DNA from 4 places in the Bradyrhizobium genosp. P genome. Region 1 is predicted to be linked to each of the others. Evidence: riboswitches for the same ligand, from Rfam matches in the RefSeq annotation. Region 1 holds a riboswitch; each other region holds the start of a gene.
The links. A riboswitch is a leader RNA that binds a small molecule or an ion and turns the genes downstream of it on or off. The one in region 1 is predicted to bind cobalamin.
Positions count from the first base shown of each region.

Region 2: linked by a shared signal. The riboswitch ahead of ACP2YO_RS03830 (DUF1636 family protein) and the one ahead of ACP2YO_RS42570 (DUF1636 family protein) in region 1 are both predicted to bind cobalamin.
Region 3: linked by a shared signal. The riboswitch ahead of metE (5-methyltetrahydropteroyltriglutamate--homocysteine S-methyltransferase) and the one ahead of ACP2YO_RS42570 (DUF1636 family protein) in region 1 are both predicted to bind cobalamin.
Region 4: linked by a shared signal. The riboswitch ahead of ACP2YO_RS03305 (TonB-dependent receptor) and the one ahead of ACP2YO_RS42570 (DUF1636 family protein) in region 1 are both predicted to bind cobalamin.

Region 1 is NZ_CP188195.1:8,866,794-8,870,984, forward strand. It holds gene cobN (cobaltochelatase subunit CobN) at 1-1,085, opposite strand, end outside; gene cobW (cobalamin biosynthesis protein CobW) at 1,085-2,119, opposite strand; gene ACP2YO_RS42570 (DUF1636 family protein) at 2,116-2,490, opposite strand; cobalamin riboswitch at 2,582-2,799, opposite strand; gene cobO (cob(I)yrinic acid a,c-diamide adenosyltransferase) at 2,843-3,496, shown strand; gene ACP2YO_RS42580 (cobyric acid synthase) at 3,510-4,191, shown strand, end outside.
Region 2 is NZ_CP188195.1:779,425-783,615, forward strand. It holds gene ACP2YO_RS03820 (cobyric acid synthase) at 1-1,177, opposite strand, end outside; gene cobO (cob(I)yrinic acid a,c-diamide adenosyltransferase) at 1,201-1,851, opposite strand; cobalamin riboswitch at 1,890-2,108, shown strand; gene ACP2YO_RS03830 (DUF1636 family protein) at 2,198-2,572, shown strand; gene cobW (cobalamin biosynthesis protein CobW) at 2,569-3,603, shown strand; gene cobN (cobaltochelatase subunit CobN) at 3,603-4,191, shown strand, end outside.
Region 3 is NZ_CP188195.1:1,247,860-1,252,050, forward strand. It holds gene metE (5-methyltetrahydropteroyltriglutamate--homocysteine S-methyltransferase) at 1-1,794, opposite strand, end outside; cobalamin riboswitch at 1,906-2,105, opposite strand; cobalamin riboswitch at 2,239-2,460, shown strand; gene ACP2YO_RS06030 (ribonucleoside-diphosphate reductase subunit alpha) at 2,576-4,191, shown strand, end outside.
Region 4 is NZ_CP188195.1:680,801-684,991, reverse strand. It holds gene ACP2YO_RS03315 (ABC transporter ATP-binding protein) at 1-554, opposite strand, end outside; gene ACP2YO_RS03310 (FecCD family ABC transporter permease) at 551-1,594, opposite strand; cobalamin riboswitch at 1,705-1,902, shown strand; gene ACP2YO_RS03305 (TonB-dependent receptor) at 2,064-4,191, shown strand, end outside.

The DNA of each region.
Region 1 (4,191 bases):
CAGGCGCTGACACGGTCCACCACCGCACAAACACGTTCGCGATCCGGCTGATGAGCGAGATGCGAAAATTGCAGGTCGGCGTCGCGCTCGCCCGGCGACTTGAAGCTTACGACGCCGGCAGAGAGTCGCCCGTCGACCTCCGGCAGCACCACATGCATCGCGAGATCGGCCGGCGACAGGCCTCGCAGCGAGGACGCCCAATCTTCCCTGCCCGCAGTTGACAGCGCGACCTGAAACACCGGACAGCCTGCCGCGTTGAATGGCGTTGTTCCATCGTCGGCCATCGCCGAGAACGCGGTCGCGTTCACAAGTGCAGCCGGCGGACGCTCCGCGAAATGTGCTTTCAGCCACGCCGAGACGCCGGGCGCTTTCAGCGAGGTCGCGAACGCGCCGTAGGCGTCAAAGCCCTTTTCGCGCAATGCCGCGATCAGCGCGTCGATCGGGCCGGTATCGGCCGACGTCAGATAGGAGCGATAGAAGGTGACGAGCGCCTGCGGTCTTCCGTCAGGCGACGGCAAGGACGCCAGCGCTCCCATGGAGGGATAGTAGAAACCCATCTCGGGGATTTCGGTCTCGCCGAACACCGGTCCCGCGTACAGACCGGAGGCCAGCGCGAGCTGCGCAATCGCAACCTGCGCCGCGACCGCGCCGCCGGCGTCGCACAGCGCGCGCAGACGCCGCAGCGTCGAGACCGGGACGTTGGAAAGGGCATCGAGCCGCGCGTCGTCGCGGCCGTCGGCCGGCAGTACCGCAAGCGCGATGCCGTGCCGCGTGGCGAGCTCGTGCAACGCGTTGATGCCATAGGACCAATAGGACTCACCGCCGATTAGGCGAACCAGAATGCCACTAGCGCGGGACAGCGTGCGTTCGATGTAAGTGTCGACCGAGAGCGGATGGCGCAGCGCCATCAGATGGGCGAGCCGCAGCGACGGCAGGCCCTTGCGTCCACGCCGCCAACCGGCGGCGAAGGCGGCGAGATCGCTGTCGGAGAATGACAGCACCACGAGAGCGGCCGGATCCTGACCAAGATCGACGGGTGTCGCGGTCTCCTCCAGGCCATGGCTCTCGCGGAAGACGACGTGCATCAGACCCCCAATCCCGCTTTGATCGCGTTCTCGTCGATGTCGCCCTGCTCGCCGATGACGACGAGCTTCGATCGCCGCGGCGCCGCGCCCCAGGGCTTGTCGAACTGGTGGCGCACGCGCTCGCCGACCGATTGCACCAGAAGCCGCATCGGTTTGCCCTTCACCGCGAGATAGCCCTTGGCGCGCAGCACATTCTGCTCGCGCGCCAAGCGCGCGATGGAAGCGACCAGCGCGTCGATGTCGGACACTTCCGGAAGCTCGATGACGACGGATGCGAAGTCGTCATGCTCATGCTCCTCCTCGCCGTCGTGAAGCGAGGGCCGCGCGGCGAGGTCGTCCTCGGCGGCCGCGTTGAAGCCAAGAATCACCTGCGGGTCGATCGCACCGTCTGTGATGGCGAGTATCGGAACCTGCCGCGGCGTCTCGGCCGTGATCGCCAGCCGGGCCGCTTCAAGGCCGGCCTGGCCCACAAGATCGGCCTTGGTCAAGAGCACGATGTCCGCGCAACAGATCTGGTCCCCGAACACCTCCGATAGCGGCGTCTCATGATCGACGCTCCCGTCAGCCGCACGCTGGGCCTCGACGGCCTCCGGGTTCGGCGCGAAACGGCCGGCGGCGACCGCCTCGGCATCCGCGAGCGCGATCACGCCGTCGACGGTGATGCGCGAGCGGATCTCCGGCCATTCGAACGCCTTCAGAAGCGGTTTTGGCAGCGCGAGGCCCGAGGTCTCGATCAGGATGTGATCGGGCCGCGTTTTTCGCGCGAGCAGCGTCTGCATGGTCGGAATGAAATCATCCGCGACGGTGCAGCAGATGCAGCCGTTCGCGAGCTCGACGATGTTTTCCTCGGGACAATTCGCGTCAGCGCAGGATTTCAGGATCTCGCCATCGACGCCTTCACTGCCGAACTCGTTGACGAGCACCGCAAGCTTCTTGCCGTTGGCGTTGGTGATCAGATGCTGGATTAGCGTCGTCTTACCCGATCCAAGGAAGCCGGTGACGATCGTGACCGGGATTTTTGCAAGCGTGTTCATTCGGCTGCCTCCGGCAGGACGGCGATGGGTGGAATGCGGGCAACCGATTGCTTGCGAAAAACTTCCGGCCGGTTGCGCCATGGCACGATACCGTCGGATGCAGCCCGGTAAGCCGTCGCCCCCGCAATCACATCCCGCGCATGGGCTTCAGACAGGCGGCCATACACGTAGGACCATCGCCCCGTCGCGCTGAGTGCGACCGAGCAGCCTTGGCTGCATGCCGACAGGCATTCGACCGGCACTAGCTCGACGCCTTCGGGCACGCCGGCATCGAGAATTGCGGCATACAGGCGCTCGCCGGGCGCGGTCTTGCCCTCCGCCAGCTTCTGGCCGACGCGGCAGGTAATGCAGACGTAAAGTGTGACAGTCATCGCCCCGTCCAGCATAGGCAGCGGGGGGCAATGAGGCGCGAACCATTCTCTCACTGGTTCGCTTCCCCGTCACGGAACACCCCGTCCGCCGGTTCAAAACTCTGCGCTGGCAGGTCTCCCGGCTTGCGGAGCAGGATCTTATCCTTCGATCCCCGCCTTCCCGACCCCCTTGGGGATCAGTGGCTTCGGGCATCTCTCCGGTCACGGTCGCGGGGGCGGCTGCTTTTGGGACCAGACCTTTCGATCTAAGCCCTATCGCATTCCCTCTTCGCCTGTCGTAGGACAGGAACCAACGCAAACCCACCATTTGCTGAAGGTCGCGATTTGTCAAGCCTGAGGACGACGCCAGATGATGTCTGAACAAGATGCCGCCGAGGACGAAGGCGTGGTCGCCACCGACGCATCGCTTGACGCCCGCCACGCGTCGAAGATGGCAAAGAAGAAGGTCGCCCGCGACAAGATCATGGCGACCAAGAGCGGCGAGAAGGGACTGATCATCGTTCATACCGGTGCAGGAAAGGGTAAGTCATCCTCCGCCTTTGGCATGATCGTCCGCTGTGTCGCGCATGGCTTTCCCTGCGCGGTCGTTCAGTTCATCAAGGGCGCCTGGGATACTGGCGAGCGCCGCCTGCTCACCGGGCATTTCGGCGATCTCTGCCAGTTCCATGCGATGGGCGAAGGCTTTACATGGGAAACGCAAGACCGCGCCCGCGACATCGCCGCCGCAAAGGCCGGCTGGGACAGGGCCAAGGAGCTAATCCTGGATTCAACCTTGCGCATGGTCTTGCTCGACGAGATCAACATCGCGCTGCGCTACGACTATCTCGATATCGACGAGGTCGTTGCGTTCTTGAAGACACACAAACCACCGATGACGCATGTCGTCCTCACCGGCCGGAATGCCAAGGGGGAGTTGATCGAGATCGCCGACCTCGTCACGGAGATGACGCTGCTGAAGCATCCGTTCCGATCCGGCATCAAGGCCCAGCCCGGCGTCGAGTTCTGAGGAGAAGCACGGGATGGCGCGCGCATTGATGATCCAGGGAGCGGGCTCGGACGTGGGCAAATCGCTCATCGTCGCCGGGCTTGCGCGCGCCGCGAAGCGCCGCGGCTTGCGCGTGCTCCCCTTCAAGCCGCAGAACATGTCGAACAATGCGGCCGTGACGGTCGACGGCGGCGAAATCGGCCGTGCGCAGGCGTTGCAAGCGCTCGCGGCGGGCGTCGAACCGCACACTGACATGAATCCGGTTCTGCTCAAGCCTGAGACCGATATCGGCGCGCAGATTATCGTGCAGGGCAAGCGCATCGCAACGGCGCGCGCCCGCGAATATGCGTTGATGAAGCCGTCATTGATGGGCGCGGTGCTGGAGAGTTTTTCGCGACTGAAGCAGCGCGCCGATCTTGTGCTCGTCGAAGGGGCTGGCAGCCCCGCCGAAGTCAATCTTCGCAAGGCCGACATCGCCAATATGGGCTTTGCCCGCAAGGCCGATGTCCCGGTGATGTTGATCGGCGACATCGACCGCGGCGGTGTCATCGCTCAGCTTGTCGGGATCAAGACCGTGATCGACGCGGACGATGCCGCGATGATCCAGGGCTTTGTGATCAACAAGTTTCGTGGCGACTCGACGCTATTTGACGATGGCTACCGGCTGATCGAGGCAAAAACATCCTGGCGCGGCTTTGGGGTGCTACCCTATTTCG
Region 2 (4,191 bases), 1.9 Mb from region 1:
TATGGATTTCGTAGGCGCTGATCGATTGATCCGTGGCGGCATGGACGGCCGTCACCCGCGTGAGCGTTTTCTGCTCGGTCATGACGGTCGCGACGTCAAGCAGTCCGAGACCGGGCGTTTCGCCGGCGGTCCCTTCGATTCCATCGGGATCGGCCACGCTGCGTCCGAGCATCTGGTATCCGCCACAAACGCCCAACACGTGACCGCCACGGCGGCAATGCGCCAGAAGATCGATATCCCAGCCTTGGGCGCGCAGAAACGCGAGGTCGCCGCGCGTCGATTTCGTGCCGGGCAGGATGACGAGCCTGGCATCGCCCGGGATGGCTTCCCCGGGGCGCACCATCACGAGATCGACACCGGGTTCAAGCTTCAGCGGATCGAGATCGTCGAAATTCGCGATCCGCGACAGCGCAAGAAAGGCGATCTTGCATTGGCCGGGCTTGCGCGCCTCACCGAGCCCGAGCGCGTCTTCGGCTGGAAGCTCGCCGGCGCGGGCGAACCAGGGCAGCACCCCGAACCCACGCCAAGCGGTACGGGTTTCGATCAACCGGTAGCCATCGTCGAACAGCGTCGGGTCGCCGCGGAATTTGTTGATGACGAAGCCCTGGATCATCGCGGCATCCTCGGGATCGATGACCGTCTTGATGCCGACCAGTTGCGCAATCACGCCGCCACGGTCGATATCGCCGATCAGCACGACGGGGACGTTGGCCCGGCGCGCAAAGCCCATATTGGCGATATCGGATTTGCGCAAGTTGACTTCGGCCGGGCTGCCGGCCCCTTCGACCAGCACGAGATCGGCGCGATCCTTCAGCCGTTCGAAACTCTCCAGCACCGCGCCCATCAACGAGGGCTTCATCGCGGTATATTCGCGCGCGCGCGCGGTCGCCACACGCTTTCCCTGCACGATGATCTGCGCGCCGACATCGGTCTCCGGCTTCAACAGCACCGGATTCATGTCGGTGTGCGGTTCGACGCCAGCGGCCAGCGCCTGCAACGCCCGCGCACGTCCGATCTCGCCGCCGTCGACGGTCACAGCGGCATTGTTCGACATGTTTTGCGGTTTGAACGGCAGCACGCGCAGGCCGCGTCGCCTGGCGGCGCGCGCCAGTCCCGCGACGATGAGCGATTTGCCCACGTCCGAGCCTGCTCCCTGGATCATCAATGCGCGCGCCATGGCGTTTGCCTGCTCGGCTTCCGCTAGAATTCGACGCCCGGCTGGGCCTTGATGCCGGACCGGAAGGGATGCTTCACGAGTGTCATCTCGGTGACGAGGTCGGCTATCTCGATCAACCCCTCCTTGGCATTGCGCCCGGTGAGCACGACGTGGGTCATCGGCGGCTTCGATGTCGTCAGAAACGCGACGACGTCGGAGACCGCCAGGTAATCGTAACGAAGCGCGATGTTGATCTCGTCGAGCACGACCATGCGCAAGGCCGGATCGGAGATCAGTTGCTTAGCCTTTTCCCAGCCGGCTTGCGCCGCGGCGACGTCGCGGGCGCGATCTTGTGTTTCCCAGGTGAAGCCTTCGCCCATGGCATGGAATTGACAGAGATCGCCGAAATGCCCGGTGAGCAGGCGGCGCTCGCCGGTGTCCCAGGCGCCCTTGATGAACTGCACGACCGCGCAGGGAAAGCCGTGCGCCACGCAGCGGACGATCATGCCGAAGGCGGAGGAGGATTTTCCCTTCCCCGCGCCGGTATGAACGATGATCAGCCCCTTTTCACCGCTCTTGGTCGCCATGATCTTGTCCCGGGCGACCTTCTTTTTCGCCATCTTGGCGGCGTGGCGATCGTCCAGCGACGCCTCGCTGCCGACGGCTTCGTCGCCGGGGTGTTGATCAGAATTCATCTGACATTCCTTTGCCTTGACAAGTTCTGGGCCAGGACGAATGGTGGGTTTACGTTGGTTCCTGTCCTATGACAGGCGAAGAGGGAATGCGATAGGCCGAAGCCGCAAGGTTTGGTCCGAAGAGCAGCCGCCCCCGCGACCGTGACCGGAGAGATGTCCAAAGCCACTGATCCCCAAATGGGGTCGGGAAGGCGGGGATCGAAGGGTGGAAACCCTGCTCCGCAAGCCGGGAGACCTGCCAGCGTGATGTTTGAGACCGGCGGACGGGGTGTTCCGCGACGGGGAACGAACCTTATAGATGGGTTCGTGTGCCTCATCGCCTCCCGTCGTTAATCCAGGAAGGGCGATGACCGTTACACTTCATGTTTGCACCACCTGCCGCGCTGGCCAGACGCTGGAGGAAGGTGAGGTGACGCCCGGTGCGCGCCTGCATTCCGCAATTCTCGATGCGGGTGTGCCTGATGGTGTCACGCTGGTTCCGGTTGAATGCCTTTCCGCGTGCAGCCAAGGCTGCTCGGTCGCGCTCAGCGCTCCGGGGCGCTGGTCCTATGTCTACGGCCGGCTGTCCGCCGCCAACGCGACGGATGTGATCGCCGGTGCGTCCGCCTATGCGGCGGCGCCTAACGGCATCGTGCCGTGGCGCAGCCGTCCGGAGATTTTTCGCAAGCAGTCGCTTGCCCGGATTCCACCCGTTGCCGTCGTGCCAGAGGCCGCAGAATGAACACGCTCACCAAAATTCCGGTCACTGTCATCACCGGCTTTCTCGGGTCAGGCAAGACGACGCTGATCCAGCACCTGATCCGTAACGCCAACGGCAAGAAGCTCGCGGTGCTGGTCAACGAGTTCGGCAGCGAAGGCGTCGATGGCGACATCCTGAAGTCCTGCGCCGACGCCAATTGTCCGACCGAAAACATCATCGAACTCGCCAATGGCTGCATTTGCTGCACCGTCGCCGATGATTTTATCCCGGCCATGGAGCAATTGCTCGCGCGCCCCGTGAAGCCCGATCACATCCTGATCGAGACGTCGGGGCTCGCGTTGCCGAAGCCGTTGCTCAAGGCGTTCGACTGGCCCGAGATCCGCTCGCGGATCACGGTCGATGGCGTGATCGCATTGGCCGACGCGGAGGCGGTCGCAGCCGGCCGCTTTGCGCCGGATCCCGCTGCGGTGGACGCGCAGCGTGCGGCGGACGAAAATCTCGACCACGAGACGCCGCTGTCGGAAGTGTTCGAGGACCAGATCGCGTGTGCCGATATTGTATTGCTAACCAAGGCAGATCTGGCGGGTTCGAAAGGGCTCGAGGCAGCCAAATTGGCAATCAGGGCCGAAATGCCGCGGGAGGTGCCAATGTTGCCCGTCGTGGACGGGACGATTGATGCACGCCTGATCCTGGGCATTGGGGCCGCGGCGGAGGATGATCTCGCTGCGCGTCCGTCGCACCATGACGGCGAAGATGACCACGAACACGACGATTTCAATTCCGTGGTGATCGATCTTCCGGAGATCGTGGACGTCGATGCGCTGGTCGCGTCGATCAAGGGACTGGCGCGCGAGCAGAATGTGCTGCGCGCCAAGGGTTACATCGCAGTCGAGGGCAAGCCGATGCGATTGCTGGTGCAATCGGTCGGCGAGCGGGTGAGGCACCAGTTCGACATGCCGTGGGGCGCACGGCCGAGGCAGTCGAAGCTGGTCGTGATCGGCGAACACGGCGATATCGATGAAGCCGCCATCAGGGCGCGTCTAGGTGTCTGATGCACGTCGTCTTCCGGGAAAGCCGCGGGCTTGAGGAGACCGCGACACCAAGGGACCTCGGCCAGGATCCGGCCGATCTCGTGGTGCTCTCGTTTTCGGACAGCGATCTCGCCGTATTCGCGTCCGGCTGGCGGCGAGGCCGCAGCGCGCTGCCATCGCTGAGGCTGGCGAATCTGGTGGAGTTGCGCCACCCGCTGTCGGTCGACACCTATATCGAACGGACGCTGTCGCGGGCGCGGGGCATCCTCGTGCGGCTGATCGGAGGCGAACCTTACTGGTCGTACGGATTGGCCGCCCTGCATCGCCTGGCGAAAGACCGTAACATTGCATTCGCGGTGCTGCCGGCAGATGGCCGTGACGACCCGCGGCTGGATGAATTCTCCACACTGCCGGTCTCGACGCTGCGCAGGCTCAAGGTGCTCTGTGACAAGAGCGGTCCTGTCGCAGCGCAGGCCGTGCTTGCCCAGCTGGCACTGGCGTCAGGACTCTATGCCGGACCGGTCGTCGGTGAAATCGATCTTCCCGAGATCGGTTTCTACGATCCTTTGCGTGGCGTCGTCGCGGTGCTGCCAGCATCGGATGGCCGGC
Region 3 (4,191 bases), 2.3 Mb from region 1:
GCTGCGCGGGATGTCATCGCGGACGAACGACCAGTTGAGGATGGTGACCGGTCCGGTCAGCATCGCCTTCATCGGCTTCTTGGTCAGCGACTGCGCGTATTGCCACCATTCGACCGTCATCGGCTTCGGGCGCGAGACGTCACCGAACAGGATCGGCGGCCTGACATAGCGCGAGCCGTAGGACTGCACCCAGGCATGGTCGGTGAAGACGAAGCCGGAGAGCTGCTCGCCGAAATACTGCACCATGTCGTTGCGCTCGAACTCGCCGTGAACGAGCACGTCAAGGCCGATGGTTTCCTGCCAGCGCACGGTTTCGGCGGTCTGCTCCTGCAGGAAGGTCTTGTAGTTGGCGTCGCTCAGCCCGCCCTTGGCATGGGCCGCGCGCGCCTTTCGGATTTCCGGTGTCTGCGGGAACGAGCCGATGGTCGTAGTTGGGAACGCCGGCAGATTGAAGCGCGCGTGCTGCACGTCGGCACGGTCTTCAAACGCGCTGCCCCGGCGACGCATCGCGGCGTCGACCCCGGCCAAGCGCTGCGCGACCTTCGCGTTATGAATCCGCGGTGAGGTCTTGCGCGCAGCTGCAGCGGCATCCGAGGCTTTCAGGGGCGCCTCGACCTGACTGCGGCCGCCGCCAAGCGCGGCACCCAGCGCGGCCAGTTCCTCCATCTTCTGCACGGAGAAGGCGAGCCAGCTCTTCACTTCGGCATCGAGCTTGGCCTCGAGTCCGAGATCGATCGGAACGTGCAGTAGCGAGCAGGAGGGCGCGATCTGCACGCGATCCTTGCCGAGCTTTGCGATCACGGGTTCGAGCCGGCCGAGAATCCTGCTCAGATCGGCGCGCCAGATGTTGCGGCCGTCGATCACGCCGAGCGAGACGATGCGGTCGGCGGGCAGGCGGGCGAGGTCGTCGAGCTGCTCGGGCGCGCGCACCAGATCGAGATGCAGGCCGGCGACGGGGAGCGCAAAGGCGGTGTCGCGGTTCTCACCCAGGCTGCCGAAATAGCTCGCCAGCATGATCTTGATCTGCGGCACCGCCTTGGCGATCTCCGCATAGGCATGGCGTAAGGCGCTACGTGCCGCATCGTCGAGATCGAGCACCAGGCAGGGCTCGTCGATCTGCACCCACTCGGCGCCGCGGGTGGCGAGCTCGCGCAGGACCTCGATATAGACAGGCAGCAGCCGGTCCAGCAGCGACAGGGTGTTGAGGCCGGCATCCTTGCTCTTGGCGAGCTTCAGGAACGTGACCGGACCGACCAGCACCGGGCGGGTCTGGTAGCCCAGCGCCTTGGCTTCTTCATATTCCTCGATCGGCTTGCGCGAGGCGAGGCTGAACTGCTGATCGTCAGACAGTTCCGGCACCATGTAGTGGTAGTTGGTGTCGAACCACTTGGTCATTTCCTGCGCCGGTACGCCGTGACCATGGCCGTGAGGGGCATGGCCGCAGGACGCATCATGGGTGTGACCTTCGGCGCCGCGCGCCATCGCGAAATAGGTCGCGAGCGGCACCGCGCCACCGGTCCAGCCGTAGATTTCGGGAATCGCGCCGACCATGATCGAGGTGTCGAGCACCTGATCGTAGAAGGAGAAATCGTTCGACGGAATCACCGACACGCCGAGCTTCTTCTGCCGCGCCCAATTGGCGGCGCGTAGCCCGATACCGGTTTCGATCAGGGCCTGCTGGTTTGAAGTGCCGGACCAGAAGCTTTCGAGCGCAAGCTTGAGTTCGCGGCGCGGGCCGATTCGCGGCGTGCCGAGGGTGGCAACGGCAAGTGAAGAGGAAGATGTAGAAGACATTGGCTTAACCCCAAAAGTTGGGGGCAAAGGCCGTAGTGACACGTCTGGACTCCGCAAACGCGGATAGCGCGTGCGGGGTCGCAACCGCACCACCGGGACACCCCGCCCGTGGACGTGTATGTTGTCGAGGCAGGTCTCCTGGCTCACGGGTCTCAGCTACCGTCCGGCCTTCCCGAGGCTTGCGCCTCAGTGGCTTAGGTGGACGGCGGCTCACCGCTTACAGTTGCGGGGGCAGCGCCGGCATTACACCGGCTTCCCTCTTAGCTTCGAAAGAAACTGCCTTTCGAAGAACCACGACGCGCCCACTTATCGGCAAGATCCCGCGCCCGTCAACACACGTGGGCTCGATCGAAGTTTCCCACCGATTCCCACAGGGCGCTCGACCAGAATTCGAAAATTTTTCACTGAGGCGGATCGGGCCGTTGACACGACGTCTCAAATCACACCACATGTAGGTGTCACGGTCTGCCATATCTCTAGATTTGGTAGCTAAGAGGGAAGCCGGTGGACTACGGGTTGATCCGTAAAAGTCCGGCGCTGCCCCCGCAACTGTAAGCAGTGAGTTGTTCCCGCCCTGTTAAGTCACTGATGCTAAACAGCATTGGGAAGACGAGGGAGCAACAGCGACCTGCAAGCCAGGAGACCTGCCGGGACATCGAATCTACGTCCACGGGCGGGGTGTCCCGGCGGTCGCTTGCATTGCCATGCCGGTGCTTGCCGCCGGTTGATGCAGCGTCCCCTCGACATCCAGCCCCAACAAAACATGCATGGGGTCTGCACGATGTCACTCTCTCTCGATCGCGAAGTTAAGTCAGCGCCGCTCATCCTTCTGCGTCCGGAATCGCTCGCCGCGCCGGAGACGGAGCTTCCCATGCAGGTGATTCGCCGTAACGGCACGGTCTCGAGGTTCGACGCCAGCAAGATTTCGGTGGCGATGACCAAGGCGTTCCTGGCGGTCGAAGGGCACACCGCTGCTGCGTCGCGCCGCGTGCACGAGATCGTCGAGCAACTCACCGCCGAGGTCGTCGGCGCGCTGGCGCGCCGGATGAGCGAGGGCCGCACCTTCCATATCGAGGATGTGCAGGACCAGGTCGAACTGGCGCTGATGCGCAGCGAGCACCACAAGGTGGCGCGCGCTTACGTGCTTTACCGCGACGAACGCACCCGGCAGCGCGCCGAGCAGGACGCTGCAAAGGCGGCAAAGCCCGCTGCCGCCGGGCCGACGATCCATGTCACGTTGCCGAACGGCGCCAAAGTCCCGCTCGACCAGGCGCGGCTTGCGCTGATCATCAACGAGGCCTGCGCCGGGCTCGACGGCGTCGACGCCGCGCCTGTCGTCGCCGAGACCCAGCGCAACGTCTATGACGGGATCAGCCAGGACGAACTGGCGCAGGCCTCCGTGATGGCCGCGCGTACGCTGGTTGAGCAGGAGCCGAACTATACCTATGTCAGCGCGCGCCTGCTGCTCGACAAGCTCCGCACCGAGGTACTGTCCTACGTCCATGACGTACCGACCAATGCGTCGCAGGCGGACATGGCCGTGCGCTATGCCGAGTATTTCCCGGCCTATATCAAGACCGGCATCAAGGCCGAGTTGCTTGACCCAGAACTCAGCCGCTTCGATCTGGCGCGGCTTTCGGCGGCGCTGAAGCCCGAGCGGGATCTGTCGTTCCAGTTCCTCGGCCTGCAGACGCTATACGACCGCTACTTCCTGCATGTCCGCGGCAACCGCCTCGAGCTGCCGCAGGCCTTCTTCATGCGCGTCGCCATGGGGCTCGCCGGGCGCGAGATCGACCGCGAGGCGCGCGCGATCGAGTTTTACGATCTCTTGTCGTCGTTCGACTTCATGGCTTCGACGCCGACGCTGTTCAATTCCGGCACGCTGCGGCCGCAGCTCTCGTCGTGCTTCCTGACCACCGTGGCCGACGACCTCGACGGCATCTTCAAGTCGATCAAGGACAACGCGCTGCTGGCGAAATATTCCGGCGGCCTCGGCAATGACTGGACCCGCGTTCGTGGTCTCGGCGCGCACATCAAGGGTACCAATGGCGAAAGCCAGGGCGTGGTGCCGTTCCTGAAGGTGGCCAACGATACCGCGATCGCCGTCAACCAGGGTGGCAAGCGCAAGGGCGCGGTCTGCGCCTATCTCGAGACCTGGCATGTCGACATCGAGGAATTCCTCGACCTGCGCAAGAACACCGGCGACGACCGCCGCCGCACCCACGACATGAATACTGCGAACTGGGTGCCCGATTTGTTCATGCAGCGCGTCGAGACCGACGGCGAATGGACACTGTTCTCGCCGGACGAGACGCCGGATCTGCACGATCTCTACGGCAAGCCGTTCGCCGAGCACTATGCGCATTACGAGGCCAAGGCGGCGCGCGGCGAGATGCG
Region 4 (4,191 bases), 1.8 Mb from region 1:
ACGCTGCGCAGGTTCTGCATCACATCGATCTGGTGCCGCGGATCGAGCGATGCGGTGGGCTCGTCGGCGAGAATCACCGGCGCCTCCACCGCCAGCACGCGGGCCAGCGCGACGCGGCTGCGCTCGCCGCCGGAGAGTTCGGTGACGCGGCGGTCGCCGAAAGCCATCACGTCGACCGCCTGCATCGCCCGCAGCACCGCCTCCATATCCTTCGGCGACAGCCGCGCCGGATCGGTCGCGCCATGCGGGTAGCGGCCAAGGGCTACGATGTCGCGCGCCGGCAGCGGCCAGTGCACCATGTGACCCTGCGGCAGATAGGCGAAGCGTTTCGCACGCTCGCGCAGCGACAGCGACGACAACGCATCGCCGCCGATCCGGATCGTGCCGCTGGATGGAATCAGCCCGGCCAGCGCACGCAGCAATGTGGTCTTGCCGGCACCGTTCGGACCGACCAGCGCGACCAGATGCGCCGATGATAACGACAACGAGATGTCATGCAGCACCTTGCGGCTGCCCAGCGACACATCGAGACCGGTTGCGGAGAGCAGCGTCATGCCACGCCTCCGCCGAGCGCGCGGCGTTCGCGCATGATCAGATAGAGGAAGAACGGCACGCCGATGATCGAGGTCAGCACGCCGACCTTGATGTCCGAGGTCGAGGGGATGATGCGAACGGCGATATCGGCCGCCAGCAGCAGCGCCGAGCCGGCGAGCGCGCTCGGCAGCAACAGCCGGGCCGGATCGTGGCCGATCACCGGGCGCATCAGATGCGGCGCGACCAGGCCGATGAAGCCGATCGTGCCGGTCACCGCGACGGCCCCGCCGACACCGAGCGCCACGCCCGAGATCACCAACAGCCGCAGCCGCCCGACATCAACACCGAGGCTCTGTGCAGCCTCTTCGCCCAGGGTCAGCGCGCGGAAGGCGCTGGCCTGGCTCAGCAGGATGACCGCACCGGCGATGATAAAGGGCAATGCCAGCGCGACATGCTGGAAGCTGCGGTCCTCGAGCGAGCCAAGCAGCCAGAACGCGATCTCCAGCACCACGAAGGGATTGCTGGAGAGATTCATCACCAGCGCCGTCGCAGCGCCCGCGAAGCTTGAGATCGCGAGCCCCGAAAGGATCAGGATCAGGAGCCCGGCATTGCGGCCGGCGATCGCCAGCAACGCAAACACCGAGACGAAGGCCGCGATGATCGCCGCCACCGGCAGCGCGTAGGAACGCACGTCGGCCAGCCCCAGCGCGATCACCAGCACCGCGCCGAAGGCTGCCGCTTGCGGCGCGCCGAACAGCGACGGCGACGCCAGCGGATTGCGCAAAAGTCCCTGCAGCGCCGCGCCCGACAATCCGAGAATACCGCCGATCGCGAACGCCAGGATGGTGCGCGGCAGGCGGATCTCGCGCACGATCACCTGCGCTACATCGCTGCTGCCACCGAACAAGGCCTCGATCACCGTGAGCGGAGACAGCCGCACCGGTCCGATGCCAAGCGAGATCAGCACCAGCACAACCACGAGCGCGGCGAGCGCCGCGGTCGCGCCAAAACGACGCCGCGCCGCGACCTCGGCCGCCAAGGCAAAATCCTGCACGCTCATCGCGTCATGCTCATACAGCGATTACAGTGGCAGACAAGCGACACTCGACAAAAACCGTACCGGTCAACCGTTGCCCCACTTCCGCCAGGATTGACTTGGTTTCCAGCCGCCCCCTAGATGAACCTGACGGTTCCTGAATTGGGATCAAAAGGGAATGCGGTGCGGGGAAACTCCCCTAGGCCGCGGCTGCCCCCGCAACTGTAAGCGGTGAATCCTTCGTCATAGGCCACTGGGAAACTCGGTCCTGGGAAGGCGACGAAGGGTAACGACCCGCGAGCCAGGAGACCTGCCGTCAGCCGTGGTCACACGCGATGATGTCGGTCGGGGAGTACAGACATTAGCTTCACCTGATGCCAAGCGCGCTGGTGAGACTGGTTCGCGGTGACGTGCCACTGACGTTGCCGCGGTCCAGACTATGCTTTCCATCCCTTCAGCCCGGCGGCGCCGCGCGCTGCTTCTCGCGTCGACGATGATCGTGCCGGCTCTCGGCGCGACGTCGGCGCTGGCGCAGGCGCAGCAGGCGCCGCAGGCCACACCTTCCGATCAACTTCCCCCCATCGAGGTCACCAAGCCGGGCGACCAGAACCTCACTCGCGCCAAGCCGACCGCCGACGAAACCCCGGCGCCGCGACGCCCCGCCCCGGGTGACACGCAAACCAAGAACGCCGGAACTGGAACGGGAACGGCCACGACGTCGACCGGCACAGGAACCGGGACCGGTGGTACGGCCGGCGGCGGACGTCAGTTCGCCGCCATCGTCGGCGCGTCCTCGACCGTGATCACGGCCGACGACATCGCGCACTCGCCGGTGCACACGCTGTCCGAGATCCTCGCGCAGGTGCCGGGCGTGCAGTTGCAGTCGTTCTACGGCGGCGTGAATGGCGCCAAGACATCAGTCGACATCCGCGGATTCGGCGCTTTCGCCGCCCCGAACGTCCTCATTCTCATCAACGGACGCCGGCAAACCGACATCGACCTGTCGGGTTTCGATCTTTCGACCATCCCGCTCAATTCGATCGAGCGCGTCGAAATCACCCGCGGCAACAGCGGCGCAGTGCTCTACGGCGACAACGCGGTCGGCGGCGTGGTCAACATCGTCACCAAGAATGGCGTCGGCGGACCGCCGGTTGCGATCAAGGCCGAAGGCGGAGTCGGTTCGTTCAACCAGCGCCTGGCAGAACTCTCGGTCGCGGCCACTTCCGGGCCATGGTCGACGTCGTTCTATGGCAATGGCGTCAAATCCGATGGCTACCGCGCCAACAATGCGCTCGACCAGCGCAATGCCGTCGGCAATATCAATTACGCCACCCCCGACCTCAGCGCTTTCCTGACCGTCACGGGAGGCGATCAAAAGCTTGGCCTTCCCGGCGGGCGGACCGTGGATCCCTCGATTGGTCTCAACGAGTTGGCCACCGACAGGCGAGGCACCGACACGCCTTACAATTATGGCAACCAGCAGACCACCAGCGTCACCACCGGCTTCACCAAAACCGTGATGAACGGCGTCGACCTGATCGTCGACGGCGGCTGGCGGCAGCGCGACACCCAGAGCGGCTTCTTCGGCACAATGCCGACGATCAGCTTTTCGTCGACCTACAACGACGCTGCGCTGCAGACCTGGTCGATCACGCCGCGCCTCAGCATCAAGAACGCGATCTTCGGGCTGCCGTCCTCGATCCTGACCGGCATCGACTATGACGACACGACGTTCCGCGAGTCGCGCGGCGCCTTCCAGGGCGTGGACCCCTACCACATCTACAACATCGACCAGCAGCAACTGGCGGGTTACTGGCAGCAGACCGTCGGGCTGCTGCCGACCACTGATTTCTCGTATGGCGCGCGGGTAGAGAACACGAGCGTCTCGGCGCGGGATCGCTACGACCCGAACGCACCCTTCGCCTTCGACACGCAAGCGAGCCCGCTCAACAGCAGTGAGACACAGTATGCGGCGCATGTCGGCGTCGAGCATCGGTTTGACGACACGTTCTCGGTGTTCGGCCGTGCCGCGCGCGCGTTCCGCACACCTGGTGCCGACGAGCGCGTTGCATCGGGGCCGTCGTTCGACCCGGTGACCTTCGCTTCGATCCCGCAGAACTTCCAGCTCAAGACGCAGACGTCGGAAGACGTCGAGGGCGGCTTCCGCGTCAAGACCAACCGCTTCCAGGTCCAAACCAGCGTCTACCTGATGGATCTCGACAACGAGATTCACTTCAATCCCGTGCTGTTCTACAACGTCAACCTCGATCCGACCCGCCGCTACGGCAGCGAGACCAGCGCCTCGCTCAAGGTCAGTGACACCGTGACCTTCCGCGGCGGAATGGCCTACACCCGCGCGGTCTTCCGTGAGGGCATGTGGGCCGGCAACGACGTGCCGCTGGTGTCCCGCTACACCGGCAATATCGGCGTGACCTGGAATATCTGGCAGAACTACCTGGTGTTCGACGGCACGCTGCGCGCCTGGAGCTCGCGCGTCATGGACAACGATCAGGCCAACACCCAGGGCCGCATCCCCGGCAATGCGACCGCCGACGTCAAGCTCAGCGGGCAATATGAACACTTTTTCTGGTCGGTCAGCGTGAACAATCTGTTCAACGCGC